DNA from 2 places in the Streptomyces sp. NPDC033216 genome. Region 1 is predicted to be linked to the other one. Evidence: riboswitches for the same ligand, from Rfam matches in the RefSeq annotation. Region 1 holds a riboswitch; the other holds the start of a gene.
What was found. A riboswitch is a leader RNA that binds a small molecule or an ion and turns the genes downstream of it on or off. The one in region 1 is predicted to bind cobalamin.
Positions count from the first base shown of each region.

Region 2: another riboswitch for cobalamin. It lies ahead of ACZ5Y0_RS05885 (ribonucleoside-diphosphate reductase subunit alpha); the one in region 1 lies ahead of ACZ5Y0_RS26785 (cobalamin biosynthesis protein).

Region 1 covers NZ_JBVIQK010000017.1:99,967-107,982, reverse strand. Annotated here, with positions in the region: gene ACZ5Y0_RS26795 (inorganic phosphate transporter) at 1-1,031, shown strand, start outside; gene ACZ5Y0_RS26790 (hypothetical protein) at 1,066-1,287, shown strand; cobalamin riboswitch at 1,419-1,558, shown strand; gene ACZ5Y0_RS26785 (cobalamin biosynthesis protein) at 1,660-2,628, shown strand; gene ACZ5Y0_RS26780 (cobyric acid synthase) at 2,625-4,133, shown strand; gene cobN (cobaltochelatase subunit CobN) at 4,130-7,786, shown strand; gene ACZ5Y0_RS26770 (putative cobaltochelatase) at 7,783-8,016, shown strand, end outside.
Region 2 covers NZ_JBVIQK010000002.1:534,749-542,764, reverse strand. Annotated here, with positions in the region: gene mctP (monocarboxylate uptake permease MctP) at 1-925, shown strand, start outside; adenosylcobalamin-variant (AdoCbl-variant) riboswitch at 1,152-1,262, shown strand; gene ACZ5Y0_RS05885 (ribonucleoside-diphosphate reductase subunit alpha) at 1,399-3,768, shown strand; gene ACZ5Y0_RS05880 (ribonucleotide-diphosphate reductase subunit beta) at 3,768-4,781, shown strand; gene ACZ5Y0_RS05875 (GlxA family transcriptional regulator) at 4,992-5,954, shown strand; gene ACZ5Y0_RS05870 (bifunctional albaflavenone monooxygenase/terpene synthase) at 5,980-7,350, opposite strand; gene cyc1 (epi-isozizaene synthase) at 7,347-8,016, opposite strand, start outside.

The sequences.
Region 1 (8,016 bases):
ACGAGACCGGCATCCGTCCCGAGGTCATCTTCGCCGCCCTGGTCGGCGCGATCCTCTGGAATCTGCTGACCTGGCTGGTCGGGCTCCCCTCCAGCTCCTCCCACGCCCTGATGGGCGGTCTCATCGGTGCCACCATCGCCTCGGCCGGTGTCGGCGCGGTCCACGGTGACGTACTGGTCACCAAGGTCCTGATCCCGGCGATCGCCGCGCCGATCGTGGCGGGCGTCGCCGCGATGCTCGCGACCCGGCTGTCCTACACGCTGGGCAAGAAGGCCGACGGCAAGGCCGCCGCGAAGGGCTACCGCACCGGCCAGATCGCCTCCGCGGGCCTGGTCTCACTGGCCCACGGCACCAACGACGCGCAGAAGACGATGGGCATCATCACCCTCGCCCTGGTCGCCGGCGGCGCCGTCGCTCCCGACTCCGACCCGCCGCTGTGGGTCATCCTGTCCGCGGGTCTGGCGATCGCGCTCGGCACCTACCTCGGCGGCTGGCGCATCATCCGCACCATGGGCAAGGGTCTGACCGACCTTCAGCCGCAGCAGGGCTTCGCCGCCCAGACGAGCGCGGCCACCGTCATCCTGGCCTCCTCCCACCTCGGCTTCTCGCTCTCCACCACGCACTCCGTCTCCGGCTCGGTGATGGGCGCGGGCCTGGGCCGCAAGGGCGGGGTCGTCCGCTGGTCGACCGCCACCCGGATGTTCGTCGCCTGGGGCCTGACGCTGCCGGCCGCGGCCCTGGTCGGCGCCCTGGCCGAGTACGTGACCGGCTTCGGCAGCTGGGGTACGGCGCTCGTCGCGGTGTTCCTCATCGCCTCCAGCGCCGCGATCTGGAAGATCTCGCGCCGCGAGGTCATCGACCACACCAACGTCGTCGAGGAGGACGAGGAGCCGGCCGGCGTGGTGACCGCCGCGATCGCCGCCGTGACCCCGCCCCCGGCGGGTACGGTCACCGAGGACCTGACGGCCACCATCCCCGCCCCCGTGGCGGAACCCGCCCCGCCGGTCGCCCCCACCGTCACCACCGTCTGAGCCCCGCCCCCACCGGTACGAAGGAAGAAGCAGCATGAAGATCGACTGGGCGGCTCTCGGATCCGTCTTCGGTGTCAGCCTCTTGGTGACCGTGGCCCTCGTGGCCCTGTTCACCCTCGGCATCATGGGCCTCTCCCGCCGCGAGCGGGCGGCGGCCCAGGGCGACTCCGCCACCCTGGCGGTCACCGGCGCGTACGCGTGCTTCGCGGCGTGCGCCGCGGCGGTGGCGTACGGCATCTCGCTGATCGTCGTCTGACGGACGGCACGCGCACGCGTGGGGCGCGGGACGGGTCACCGTCCCGCGCCCCACGCGTGCGTGACGGCCGTGACCCAGGGCATGTGGGGTTCTGCACACTGACCCGCCGCAGGTCAAGGGTGAGTTGACGGCCGTTCGGGGACCGTGGTGGACTGCCGGGGCCATGTACGGCGACAGAAGAGGAAGCCGGTGTGAATCCGGCGCGGTCCCGCCACTGTCACCGGGGTAGAAAGCCCCGGGAGCCAGGAACTCTCGTCGCCGGTCTCGTCGAACCAGGGCGTGGACACCCTGAGTGAGGACATAACGCCATGCTCGGCTGCCGTTCGAGGTTCAGCACCAGGTCGTTCCCCGACCCGTCGGCCGGCTGAGCCGATGGGTGCCGATCGCCGCTACGCGTACGGTGCCGCCGCCGGCCTCCTGGGGGACCTGATCCTCGGCGATCCGCGCCGGGGGCATCCGGTCGCCGTCTTCGGACGGGCCGCGGCCGGCGTGGAGCGCGTGCTGTGGCGGGACCACCGAGGGTGGGGCGCGTTGCACGCCGCCGTGTGCGCCGGTGGCGCCGTGGCCCTCGGGGCCGCCGCCACGCATGCCGTACGCCGCTCCCCCGCCGCCTCCGTCGCGTTGACCGGTGCCGCCGCCTGGGCCGTCGTCGGCGGGACCTCGCTGGTGCGGGAGGCCCGGACCGTCGGGCGGGCCCTGGAAGCGGGGGACGTCGAGGGCGCGCGGGCCCGGCTGCCGCATCTGTGCGGACGGGACCCGCAGACCCTGGACGCCGACGGCATCGCCCGCGCGGTCGTCGAGTCCGTCGCCGAGAACACCTCCGACGCGGTCGTGGGAGCCCTGGTGTGGGGGGCCGTCGGCGGAGTGCCGGGGCTGCTCGGGTTCCGGGCCGTCAACACCCTGGACGCCATGGTGGGCCACCGGTCGCCGCGCCACCGCCGGTTCGGGTGGGCCTCGGCCCGGCTGGACGACGTCGCCGGCTGGCCGGGGGCGCGGCTGACCGCCGTACTCGCCGCCGTGGCCGGGGACGATCCGCGGGGTGCGGTGCGGGCCTGGCGGGCCGACGCTCACAGGCACCCCAGCCCCAACGCCGGTCCCGTGGAGGCGTCGTTCGCCGGCGCCCTCGGGGTGCGGCTGGGCGGGACGCTGTCGTACGGCGGGCGGGTCGAGCACCGGCCCGTGCTGAACGGGGAGCGGGGACGGCCCGTCGTGCCCCACGACATCGAACGTGCCGCGCGGCTCTCCCGCCGTGTCGGCCTGCTCGCGCTCGGCGCCACGGTCGCCGCGCGCGTCATCACCGCGCGCCTCGTCGCCGCGGGAGCGAAGGGGCGTACGTCATGAGCGGGGGTCTCCTCGTCGCCGGCACCACCTCCGACGCCGGCAAGAGCGTCGTCACGGCCGGGATCTGCCGGTGGCTCGTGCGGCAGGGGGTCAAGGTCGCGCCGTTCAAGGCGCAGAACATGTCCCTCAATTCGTTCGTGACCCGCGAGGGCGCCGAGATCGGGCGGGCGCAGGCCATGCAGGCGCAGGCCTGCCGGGTGGAGCCGACGGCGCTGATGAATCCGGTGCTGCTCAAGCCGGGCGGCGAGCGGAGCAGCCAGGTCGTGCTGCTCGGCAAACCCGTCGGCGAGTTGAGCGCTCGCGGTTACCACGGGGGCCGGCAGGAGAGGCTCCTCGGAACCGTTCTCGACTGTCTCGCCGAGTTGCGGGGCACGTATGACGCGGTGATCTGTGAGGGGGCGGGAAGCCCAGCCGAGATCAACCTGCGGCGGACCGACATCGTGAACATGGGGATCGCCCGCAACGCCCGGCTCCCCGTGCTCGTCGTCGGCGACATCGACCGCGGCGGCGTCTTCGCCTCCTTCTTCGGGACCGTCGCGCTGCTCTCGCCGGAGGACCAGGAGCTGGTCGCGGGGTTCCTCGTGAACAAGTTCCGCGGTGACGTCTCGCTGCTGGAGCCGGGCCTGGACATGCTGCACGGGCTCACCGGGCGGCGGACGTACGGCGTGCTGCCGTTCCGGCACGGGCTCGGGATCGACGAGGAGGACGGACTGCGGGTCTCCCTGCGGGGCACCGTCCGGGAGTCGAACGTCTCCCCGCCCGTGGGCGAGGACGTGCTGCGGATCGCCGTCTGCGCGATTCCGCTCATGTCCAACTTCACCGACGTGGACGCGCTGGCCGCCGAACCGGGCGTCGTCGTGCGGTTCGTGGACCGGCCGGAGGAGCTGGCCGACGCCGACCTCGTGGTGATCCCCGGGACCCGGGGGACGGTGCGGGCGCTGGAGTGGCTGCGGGAGCGGGGGCTCGCCCAGGCCATCGGGCGCAGAGTCGCCGAAGGCCGGCCCGTCCTCGGCGTCTGCGGCGGCTTCCAGATCCTCGGTGAGCACATCGAGGACGACGTCGAGAGCCGGCGAGGCCATGTCGACGGCCTCGGGGTGCTGCCGGTCCGGGTGCGGTTCGCCCACGAGAAGACGCTCACCCGGCCGGTGGGAGAAGCCCTCGGCGAACCGGTCGAGGGGTACGAGATCCATCACGGGATCGCCGAGATCAGTGGCGGTGAACCCTTCCTGGACGGCTGCCGGGTCGGACAGACCTGGGGCACGCACTGGCACGGCTCACTGGAGTCGGACGGTTTCCGCCGGGCGTTCCTGCGGGAGGTGGCGGCCGCCGCGGGCCGCCGTTTCGTGCCGGCCGCCGACACCTCCTTCGCCGCGCTGCGCGAGGAGCAGCTCGACCGGCTCGGCGACCTCATCGAACAGCACGCGGACACCGACGCGCTGTGGCGGCTCATCGAGTCGGGCGCGCCGCAAGGACTGCCTTTCATTCCACCGGGAGCGCCCGCATGAGCACAGTGTTGTTGTTGTCGACCGCCGACACCGATCTGCTGGCGGCCCGCGCCGCCGGCGGTGCCTCCTACCGGATCGGCAACCCGACCCGCGTGGACGTCGCGGAGGAACTTCCCGGCCTGATCGAGGGCTCGGACGTCGCCGTCGTGCGGCTGCTCGGCGGGAAGCGCGCCTGGGAGGACGGGCTCGCCGCGCTCAGGGCGTCGGGCATCCCCACGGTGCTGCTGGGCGGGGAGGCCGTGCCCGACGCGGAGTTGATGGCCGAGTCGTCCGTGCCCGCCGGCGTGGTGGCGGAGGCGCTCAGGTATCTCGTCGAGGGCGGGCCGGCCAACCTCACCGAGCTGGCGCGGTTCCTCTCCGACACCGTGCTCCTGACGGGCGAGGGGTTCGAGGAGCCGCGGAAGATGCCCGAGTACGGCGTCCACGGGGACCGGGTGCTCCGGGACGGCCGTCCGACCGTAGGCGTGCTCTTCTACCGCGCGCATGAGCTGAGCGGCAACACCGCCTTCGTGGACACGCTGTGCGACGCGATCGAGGCGACGGGCTCCAACGCCCTGCCGGTGTACTGCGGTTCGCTGCGCGACGCCGATCCCGGTCTGTACGAGATCCTCGGCTCGGCGGACACCCTGGTCGCCACCGTCCTCGCCGCGGGCGGCACGCACGCCTCGCAGGCCTCGGCCGGCGGCGACGAGGAGGCCTGGGACATCGGAGCGCTGAAGGACCTCGATGTTCCTGTCCTGCAAGGACTCTGCCTGACCTCGTCGAAGGCGGCCTGGGACGCCTCCGACGCCGCCCTCTCCCCCATGGACGCGGCGATGCAGGTCGCGATCCCGGAGTTCGACGGGCGGCTGATCACGGTCCCGTTCTCCTTCAAGGAGCAGGGGCCGGACGACGTCCCCGTGTACGTCGCCGACCCCGAGCGGGCCGCGCGCGTCGCCGGAATCGCCGTACGGCACGCCCGGCTGAGGCACAAGGCGAACGCCGACAAGAAGCTCGCGCTCGTCTTCACCGCCTACCCGACCAAGCACTCGCGGGTCGGCAACGCGGTCGGCCTCGACACGCCCGCCTCGGCCGTCCAGGTCCTGGACGCCCTCAAGGCGGCCGGCTACTCGCTCACCGAGTACCCCGACAACGGCGACGAGTTGATCCACCGGCTGATCGACGCCGGCGGCCACGACGTCGAATGGCTCACCGAGGAGCAGCTCGCCGCCGCGCCCGCGCGGGTGCCGCTGGCGGACTACCGGGCCTGGTTCGACCGGCTCGATCCCGACCTCAGGCAGGGCATGCTGGACGCGTGGGGGGAGCCGCCGGGCGGTCTCTACGTCGACGGCGACGACATCGTGCTGGCCTCGCTCCAGTTCGGCAACGTCGTCGTGATGATCCAGCCGCCGCGCGGCTTCGGTGAGAACCCGATCGCGATCTACCACGACCCGGACATGCCGCCGTCGCACCACTACATGGCGGCGTACCGGTGGCTGGAGAACGGTTTCGGTGCCGACGCGATCGTCCACATGGGCAAGCACGGCACGATGGAGTGGCTGCCGGGCAAGGGGCTGGGGCTCAGCGGCGGCTGCGCCCCCGACGCCGTACTCGGTGAACTCCCGCTGATCTACCCGTTCATCGTGAACGATCCCGGCGAGGGCACGCAGGCCAAGCGGCGCGGGCACGCCACGGTCGTCGATCATCTGGTGCCGCCGATGGCGCGGGCCGACACCTACGGCGACCTGGCCAAGCTGGAGCAGCTCCTCGACGAGTACGCGCTCGTCTCCGACCTGGACCCGACGAAGGCGCCGGCCGTGCGCGCGCAGATCTGGACGCTGGTGAAGGCGGCCGAGCTGCACCACGACCTGCATGTCGACGACCAGCCCGACGACGAGGCGTTCGACGAGTTCGTCATGCACATCGACGGCTATCTGTGCGAGATCAAGGACGTGCAGATCCGCGACGGCCTCCACATCCTCGGCGGCGGTCCGGTAGGCGAGCCGCGCGTCAACCTGGTGCTGGCCGTGCTGCGGGCCTCACAGGTGTGGGGCGGGCGGGCCAACGCGCTGCCCGGCCTGCGGGCCTGCCTCGCGGAGCACTTCGGGCTGGTCGAGAAGGAGTTGCTCGCCGAGCCGGGGGCGCCGGTCAAGGTCCCGGTGGAGCTGACGGACCTCGTGACGGGGCCGTCCCGCTCGGCCGCCGACGCGATCGACCTGCTGGAGCAGCTGTGCCGGCGGATCGCGGAGGGTATGGAAGCACGGGGATGGGCGGTCGGCGAGAGCCGTGCGCTCGTCCGGGAGGTCCTGGGCACCGAACTCCCCGACGCGGTCGCGGTGGTGGAGTTCGCCTGCGCGGAGGTCGTGCCCCGGCTGGAGAGGACCACCGACGAGATCGGGCACATCCTCAAGGCCCTGGACGGTGGGTACGTCCCGGCCGGTCCGTCCGGTTCGCCGACGCGCGGCCTGGTCAACGTCCTGCCGACCGGGCGCAACTTCTACTCGGTCGACCCCAAGGCCATTCCGTCCCGGCTGAGCTGGGAGGTCGGGCAGGCCCTCGCGGACTCGCTCGTGCAGCGGTACCTCCAGGACACCGGCGAGTACCCGAAGTCGGTCGGCCTCACGGTGTGGGGAACGTCCGCCATGCGCACCCAGGGTGACGACATCGCGGAGATCCTCGCGCTGCTGGGCTGCCGCCCGGTGTGGGACGACGCCTCGCGCCGGGTGACCGGCTTCGAGGTCGTGCCCGCGGCCGAGCTGGGTCGGCCCCGCATCGACGTCACGGTCCGCATCTCCGGGTTCTTCCGGGACGCGTTCCCGCACGTCGTCGGGCTGATCGACGACGCGGTACGGGCGGTGGCCGAGCTGGACGAGCCGGCCGACGTGAACTACGTGAAGGCGCACGCCGACGAGGACACCGCCGGGCACGGCGACCGGCGCCGGGCGACGGCCCGTGTCTTCGGCTCCAAGCCCGGCGCGTACGGTGCCGGTCTGCTGCCGCTGATCGACGCCCGAAACTGGCGCTCGGACGCCGACCTCGCCGAGGTGTACGCCGTGTGGGGCGGGTACGCCTACGGGCGCGGGCTCGACGGGCGGGCGGCGCGCGGGGACATGGAGACCGCGTTCAAGCGGATCGCCGTCGCCGCGAAGAACGTGGACACGCGCGAGCACGACCTCGTCGACGCCGACGACTACTTCCAGTACCACGGCGGCATGGTCGCCATGGTCCGCCACCTGACGGGCGCCTCCCCCGAGGCGTACGTCGGCGACTCGGCCACCCCCGACCAGGTGAAGACCCGCACGCTCGGCGAGGAGACCCACCGCGTGTTCCGCGCGCGGGTGGTGAACCCGCGCTGGATGGCGGCGATGCGGCGGCACGGCTACAAGGGCGCCTTCGAGATGGCGGCGACCGTCGACTACCTCTTCGGCTACGACGCCACGGCGGGCGTGGTCGACGACTGGATGTACGAGAAGCTCAGCGCCGAGTACGTCTTCGACGCGGAGAACCGGGACTTCATGAAGAAGTCCAACCCGTGGGCGCTGCGCGGCATCACCGAGCGGCTTCTGGAGGCCGCCGAGCGCGGGCTGTGGGCCGAGCCCGACGCGGACACGATCGAGCGGCTCCGGGCCACCTACCTGGAGCTGGAAGGCGACTTGGAGGGCGACGACCAGTGAGTACCCCGTTCCCGTTCACGGCCGTCGTCGGCCAGGACGACCTGCGGCTCGCGCTGTTGCTGAACGCCGTGTCGCCGGCGGTCGGCGGGGTGCTGGTGCGCGGCGAGAAGGGCACCGCCAAGTCGACGGCGGTGCGCGCCCTCTCGGTGCTGCTGCCGGCGGTCTCGGTGGTTCCCGGATGCCGTTTCTCCTGTGATCCCGACCGTCCGGACCCCGCGTGCCCGGACGGG
Region 2 (8,016 bases), on a different contig from region 1:
GCAGACCAATCCGGCGACCGGCAAGCCGCGCGGCGCGCTCGCACCGGCCGAGGCGGGCCAGTGGACGTACGCCACGCTGGCGTTGGGGTCCGCGCTGGCGCTGTTCATGTACCCGCACTCCATCACCGCGACGCTGTCCTCGCGCAGCCGTGACGTGATCCGCCGCAACACCACGATCCTGCCGCTGTACTCCCTCATGCTCGGTCTGCTCGCCCTGCTGGGCTTCATGGCGATCGCGGCCGGGGTGAAGGTCTCCAACGGGCAGCTGGCGATCCCGCAGCTGTTCGAGGACATGTTCCCGGACTGGTTCGCGGGCGTGGCGTTCGCGGCGATCGGCATCGGCGCGCTGGTACCGGCGGCGATCATGTCCATCGCCGCGGCGAACCTCTTCACCCGCAACATCTACAAGGACTTCATCAAGCCGGACGCCACGCCCAAGGAGGAGACCCGCGTCTCCAAGCTGGTGTCGCTCCTGGTGAAGGTGGGCGCGCTGGTCTTCGTCCTCACCATGGACAAGACGGTCGCCATCAACTTCCAGCTGCTCGGCGGTATCTGGATATTGCAGACCTTCCCGGCCCTGGTCGGCGGCCTGTTCACCCGCTGGTTCCACCGCTGGGCCCTGCTGGCCGGCTGGGCGGTCGGCATGCTGTACGGCACCTTCGCGGCGTACGGCGTCGCCTCCCCGACCCAGAAGCACTTCGGCGGCTCGTCGAAGGAGATCCCCGGTATCGGCGAGATCGGCTACATCGGCCTCACGGCGTTCGTGCTGAACGTGGTGGTGACGGTGGTGCTGACCTTCGTCCTCAAGGCCCTGAAGGCGCCGGAGGGCGTCGACGAGACCTCCCCGTCGGACTACACGGCGGACGCCGGCGAGCCGGGCGTCCAGGTGGAACTGCCGCCGGCGACGGCGGGGGCGGGGCACTAGCGCGAGGGAGCGTCCTCCCGCACCTCCCGCAGCGGGCCGCCGAGGGCACGTCGCCTCGGCGCCCCGCTGTCGTACGCGCTCCCACCGCAAGGACCGGCCTCCGTCCCCCGTGAGGGGCACCGCGTGTCGGCATGGTGAGCCTCGGTGAGTTGACGCTGCGAAGCCAGCCGGACACAACATCTGGGGCTCGCGCGCCAGCCCAACACAAGATGTATGCTCATGCTCGCTGTCGCCGCAGGGGAATCCGGTGCGAATCCGGAACTGTCCCGCAACGGTGTACTTGCGTGCGTCCATGTCCCTTTGCGCACGCATGGTCAGTCCGAGCACCTGCCGGCAGCGCACCCGGTCCGTCCGGCTCGGGTGCCCTGACGTCCGGGCCTCGCGGAATGGGCCGGTGGACGCGACGCGCCCCGCGCTCGTGTGCCGCCCCCTGCCCTCCGCAAGGCCCCCGCCGAGCGAGGGAGAGCCCCCACGTGACCATCGCGCCAGCCGAACCGGTTTCAGCAGCCCCGGAGACCGACGGCCCCGGAGCCGCGCTGCTGCGGACGCTGACCGAGCTGACCGCCGACCTCACCGACGCCGACCCCGGCCGGGTCGCCGCCGCCGCTCTGCGGGGCCGTTCCGCTCGGGCGGACGAGTCGGAGCTGCGCGAGCTGGCCACGGAGGCGGCCGCCGGTCTGATCTCCGAGGACCCCGCCTACTCCCGGCTGGCCGCCCGGCTGCTGACGCTCGGCATCCGGGCGGAGGCCGCCTCCCAGGGCGTCACCTCCTTCACCGACTCCGTCGCCGTCGGCCACCGTGAGGGCCTGATCGCCGATCGCACCGCCGAGTTCGTGCGGCTGCACGCGGCCCGGCTCGACGCGCTGGTCGACACGGGTGCCGACGACCGCTTCGGCTACTTCGGCCTGCGCACCCTGCACAGCCGCTATCTGCTGCGCCACCCGATCACCCGCAAGGTCGTCGAGACGCCCCAGCACTTCCTGCTGCGGGTGGCGAGCGGCCTGGCGGAGGACGACACGACGAGGTCCGTCGACGAGGTCGCCGCGCTCTACACCTTGATGAGCCGCCTGGACTACCTGCCGTCCTCCCCCACCCTGTTCAACTCCGGCACCCGGCACCCGCAGATGTCGTCCTGCTACCTCCTCGACTCCCCGCTGGACGAGCTGGATTCCATCTACGACCGCTACCACCAGGTCGCCCGCCTCTCCAAGCACGCCGGGGGCATCGGGCTGTCGTACAGCCGGATCCGCTCGCGAGGGTCGCTCATCCGGGGCACCAACGGGCACTCCAACGGCATCGTGCCGTTCCTGAAGACGCTGGACGCCTCGGTCGCCGCCGTGAACCAGGGCGGCCGGCGCAAGGGCGCGGCCGCGGTCTACCTGGAGACCTGGCACTCCGACATCGAGGAGTTCCTGGAGCTGCGCGACAACACCGGTGAGGACGCCCGGCGCACGCACAACCTCAACCTGGCCCACTGGGTGCCGGACGAGTTCATGCGCCGCGTCAACGCGGACGGGCAGTGGTCCCTGTTCTCCCCGGCCGACGTGCCCGAGCTGGTCGACCTGTGGGGCGACGAGTTCGACGCGGCCTACCGCGCGGCGGAGGCCGAGGGGCTCGCGAGGAAGACGATCCCGGCCCGTGACCTGTACGGCCGCATGATGCGCACCCTCGCGCAGACCGGCAACGGCTGGATGACCTTCAAGGACGCGGCCAACCGCACCGCCAACCAGACAGCGGAGCCGGGCCATGTGGTCCACTCCTCGAACCTCTGCACGGAGATCCTGGAGGTCACCGACGACGGCGAGACGGCGGTCTGCAACCTGGGTTCGGTGAACCTCGGCGCGTTCGTCGTCACGGACCCCGGGGCCGCCGACGTCATCGACTGGGAGCGGCTGGACGAGACCGTCCGCACCGCCGTCACCTTCCTCGACCGGGTCGTCGACATCAACTTCTACCCGACCGAGCAGGCGGGCCGCTCCAACGCCCGCTGGCGTCCGGTCGGTCTGGGTGCGATGGGCCTCCAGGACGTCTTCTTCAAGCTGCGGCTGCCCTTCGACTCACCCGAGGCCAAGGCCCTGTCGACCCGGATCGCCGAGCGGATCATGCTCGCCGCGTACGAGGCCTCCGCCGACCTCGCCGAGCGCAACGGCCCGCTGCCGGCCTGGGAGAAGACCCGTACCGCCCGGGGTGTGCTGCACCCCGACCACTACGGCGTCGAGTTCACCTGGCCGGAGCGCTGGGCGGCGCTGCGCGAGCGCGTCGCGGCGACCGGCATGCGCAACTCGCTGCTCCTGGCCATCGCGCCGACCGCCACCATCGCGTCGATCGCCGGTGTGTACGAGTGCATCGAGCCGCAGGTCTCCAACCTGTTCAAGCGCGAGACGCTGTCCGGCGAGTTCCTCCAGGTCAACTCCTACCTGGTGCGGGAACTCAAGGAGCTGGGCGTCTGGGACGCCCGCACCCGCGAGGCCCTGCGCGAGGCGAACGGGTCCGTGCAGGCGTTCACCTGGATCCCGGAGGACGTACGGGCCCTCTACCGCACGGCGTGGGAGATCCCGCAGCGCGGCCTGATCGACATGGCCGCCGCCCGCACCCCGTACCTGGACCAGGCGCAGTCCCTGAACCTGTTCCTGGAGACGCCGACCATCGGCAAGCTCTCCTCGATGTACGCGTACGCCTGGAAGTCGGGCCTGAAGACGACGTACTACCTGCGTTCGCGCCCGGCGACCCGCATCGCCCGCGCCGCACAGGCACAGGCCCCGATTCCCGTACCGCAGCCGGCCCCCGAAGAGGCCGTCGCCTGCTCCCTTGAGAACCCCGAGTCCTGCGAGGCCTGCCAGTGATGAGTGACAACCGGAAGAACCTGCTCGACCCGGGCTTCGAGCTGACCCTGCGCCCCATGCGCTACCCCGACTTCTACGAGCGCTACCGGGACGCCATCAAGAACACCTGGACCGTCGAGGAGGTCGACCTCCACTCGGACGTCACGGACCTCGCGAAGCTGACACCCGCCGAGCAGCACCTGATCGGCCGGCTGGTCGCCTTCTTCGCGACGGGCGACTCGATCGTCTCGAACAACCTGGTGCTGACGCTGTACAAGCACATCAACTCCCCCGAGGCGCGGCTCTACCTGAGCCGGCAGCTGTTCGAGGAGGCCGTGCACGTCCAGTTCTATCTGACCCTGCTGGACACCTACCTCCCCGACCCGGAGGACCGCGCGGCCGCCTTCGACGCGGTCGAGAGCATCCCCTCCATCCGTGAGAAGGCGGAGTTCTGCTTCCGCTGGATGGACTCGGTGGAGAAGCTGGACCGGCTGGAGTCGATGTCCGACCGCCGCCGTTTCCTGCTCAACCTCATCTGCTTCGCCGCGTGCATCGAGGGCCTGTTCTTCTACGGCGCCTTCGCGTACGTCTACTGGTTCCGCAGCCGGGGTCTGCTGCACGGCCTCGCCACCGGCACCAACTGGGTGTTCCGTGACGAGACCATGCACATGTCCTTCGCGTTCGAAGTCGTCGACACCGTCCGCAAGGAGGAGCCGGAGCTGTTCGACGACCGCCTCCAGGAGCAGGTCACCGACATGCTGCGGGAGGCCGTCGAGGCCGAGCTCCAGTTCGCGCGTGACCTGTGCGGGGAGGGCCTGCCGGGCATGAACACCGACTCGATGCGCCAGTACCTCGAGTGCGTCGCCGACCAGCGGCTGAGCCGCCTCGGCTTCGCCCCGGTGTACGGCTCGGAGAACCCGTTCTCCTTCATGGAGCTACAGGGCGTTCAGGAACTCACCAACTTCTTCGAGCGCCGTCCGTCGGCGTACCAGGTCGCGGTGGAGGGCACCGTGGACCTGGACGAGGACTTCTGAGTCCGCGCCGCGCGCAGTCGGCGGTCGATCCGGCGTTCGTGGGCCAGCCCCACGAGCGCCGGACCCGCGAGGAGCAGGAACACGGCGAGGACGGTGAGGGCTTCCGTGAGTGCGTTCATGAGGTAAGCATCATGCGACTACGACACTCCTGACAGTGGCAGGACTGCCGCACACCTTCAAATTACTGCCACCGCGGGGCACACTGTCGGCATGCTGAAGAACGTGGCCGCGATCCTCCTCGACGGCGTGCACCCCTTCGAACTCGGCGTCGTCTGCGAGGTGTTCGGCATCGACCGCAGCGACGAGGGCCTGCCGCTCTACGACTTCGCCGTCGCCTCCGCCGAGGGGCCGACCCTGTCGACCCACGCCGGCTTCACGGTGGGCACGGAACACGGGCTCGAACGGCTGGAGAGCGCCGACCTGATCGCCGTACCGGCCGGGGACACCTACGGGGCCCGGGAGTTCCCGCCCGAGCTGCTCGACGCGCTGCGCCGGGCCGTGGACCGCGGGACCCGGGTGCTGAGCGTGTGCTCCGGGGTGTTCGTGCTGGCCGCGGCGGGGCTCCTGGACGGCCGGCGCTGCGCGGTGCACTGGCGGCACGCCGAGAAACTCGCCCGTGAGTACCCGCGTACGACCGTCGAGCCCGACGTGCTCTACGTCGACGAGGACCCGGTGATCACCTCGGCCGGCACGGCCGCCGGCATCGACGCCTGCCTGCATCTCGTGCGCAAGGAGCAGGGTCCCGAGGTAGCCAACGGGATCGCCCGGCGGATGGTCGTACCGCCGCACCGGGACGGCGGCCAGGCGCAGTACGTCCAGCGGCCGCTGCCGCGTTCGTCCTGCGACACCGTGGGCGAGGTGCTCGCATGGATGGAGCAGCACCTCGACCAGGAGGTCACCGTCGAACAGCTCGCCGCCCGCGCCCACATGTCGCCGCGCACCTTCGCCCGCCGCTTCCAGCAGGAGACCGGCACGACGCCCTACCGCTGGATCCTGCGCCAGCGGGTGCTGCTCGCCCAGCATCTGCTGGAGGCGTCCGACGAGACGGTGGACGCGATCGCCTGGCGGACCGGATTCGGCACGGCGGGGGCGCTGCGGCACCAGTTCGTGCGGGCGCTGGGCACCACCCCGAACGCCTACCGGCGTACGTTCCGGGGCCCGGAGGCCGCCTGAACGCACACCGGCGGCGGAACGCGTCTCACCGCGGGACAGGCTTCAGCCGCAGCCGTTGCGGACGCAGCGTGATGCCCACCCGGGTCGCGTCGACCGAGCCGGGGGCCTGCTCGAAGCGGAACCCGTCCGCGAGGACCGCCGTGACCAGCGTGAGCAGGGCCATGGAGAAGTGGTCGCTCGGGCACTTGCGGTTGCCCACGCCGAACGGCCGCATCGCGTACTTCGGGATGTCCTTCGACCGCTCCGGGCGCCAGCGGTCGGGGTCGAACTCCAGGTGCCGCTCGTAGGACCGCGGGTCGTGCTGGATCGCGTACGGGCTGTACACGATGTCGGCCCCGGCCGGAATGCGATAGCCACCGAGTTCGGTGTCGGCGACCGCCCGCCGCGTCAATATCCATACGGCGGGACGCAAACGCATGGCCTCGATGACGACGTTGTTCGTGTGGCTGAGCTTGCGGACGTCGTCGAATGCGACGGGCCGTCCCCCGGTCGCCTCTCGGACCTCGGCGCACACTTTGTCCGACTGTTCCGGGTGGTCCGCGAGAACCAGCAGCAGGGACATGATCGTGGAAGCGATGGTTTCGCTGCCGGGGGTGAGTATCGCGACGACCTGATCGTGGATCTCCTGTTCCCCGATCGGCTCGCCATTGTCGTCCTTCGCCTCCAGCAATGCCGTCAGCAAATCGTCCGGCTTTTGACCGGATGCCCGGCGTTCGGCGACGATCTCGTCGACCAGGAGATGCAAATCGGCCAGGGCCCGGTTGAATTCTCGGTTGGCCGGAAGCGGCAGCCGGTAGAGCGGTCCGAGGGGCACCACCATCCGGTGGTACATACCTTGGAAGACACTGGCGAGCGCGACGCACAGCCGCTCGGCCCGTTCGTCCATGAACTGTCCGCGCAGCAGGCAGCGGGCGGCGACCCGTACCGCGATCCGGAACGACTCGGAGGTGCAGTCGATCGTCTCGCGGCCCTTCCACCGCTCGACGAGCGCGCGCGTCTCCTCCTCCATGATCGGCCCGTACGCCGGGATGGCGTCGAGCCGGAACGCGGGCTGGATGATGCGGCGTTGACGCCGGTGGAGCGGACCGTTGGCGGTGGCCACGCCCTCCTTGCCGAGCAGGCCCTCCAGGGACTCCCACAGAGGTCCGGCGATGATGTAGTCGGGGCTCAGGGCCAGCGCCCCGGTGAGGGCCGGCGCGGTGACGGCGTACACCGTCTTCGGCCCGAGCTTGATGCGGACGATGTCACCGTGGTCGCGCAGCTGGCTCATGAAGGCCAGGGGGTCACGGGCGAGCTTCCAGCCGTGCCCGAGAAGCGGAACCCCGCCACCGGCCAGGGGCGGCTCACGCAGTTCCGATGTGTCGGGCGTCACGGGTTTCACGGACTCGACGGTCATTTCTCACCTGCCGCTTCGTTGTTGACGTACGGGGGCGTGGACCGGTCGTCCCAGCTGTCGACCATGTAGCGGCCGGACTCGTGGTGGAACCAGTAGACGGAACTGAACCAGTTCCGCATGTTGGCGAGGCAGGCCCGTACGGCGGCGCCGAGTTCCTTTCCGTGGACCGTCCCGTCGGTGAGCCGGTCGGCCAGCCGTAAGACGTCCTCCTCGACGACGAGGAATTCGGATATGCATTCCTCGACGCGCCGCCTGACTTCCTCGACCGACTCTTCCAGCGTCAGCCCCTCATGGGTGATGAGACTGATTCCCAGATTGTGCACCTCGTCGCCCGCTATTTCCTTCGGGAGCGAGCAGAGGTCGTTGTACCAGGCGGCGAATTCCTGACTCAACAGAGCCGCGCGTCGATAGGCCGGGTGTTTCCGGACCGGGTCCGGGAGTTCACAGCCCGCACTTGGTTCCAGCAGATCCGTCCAGATCCAGTGCGCGAAGGTGAGCCGGCGCAGGGCCAGATACTCCTCGACGGCCGGGATGCGCCCTTCCACGCGGTTGCGGAATTCCCGGTCGTACGCCTCGATCACCGCGTGGAAGTGGCGGGCGAACCGCGCGTTCCACGTGCCGGGGAGGAAGGAGTACAGCCGGCCCACACTGTCCGCGAGCCCGGCC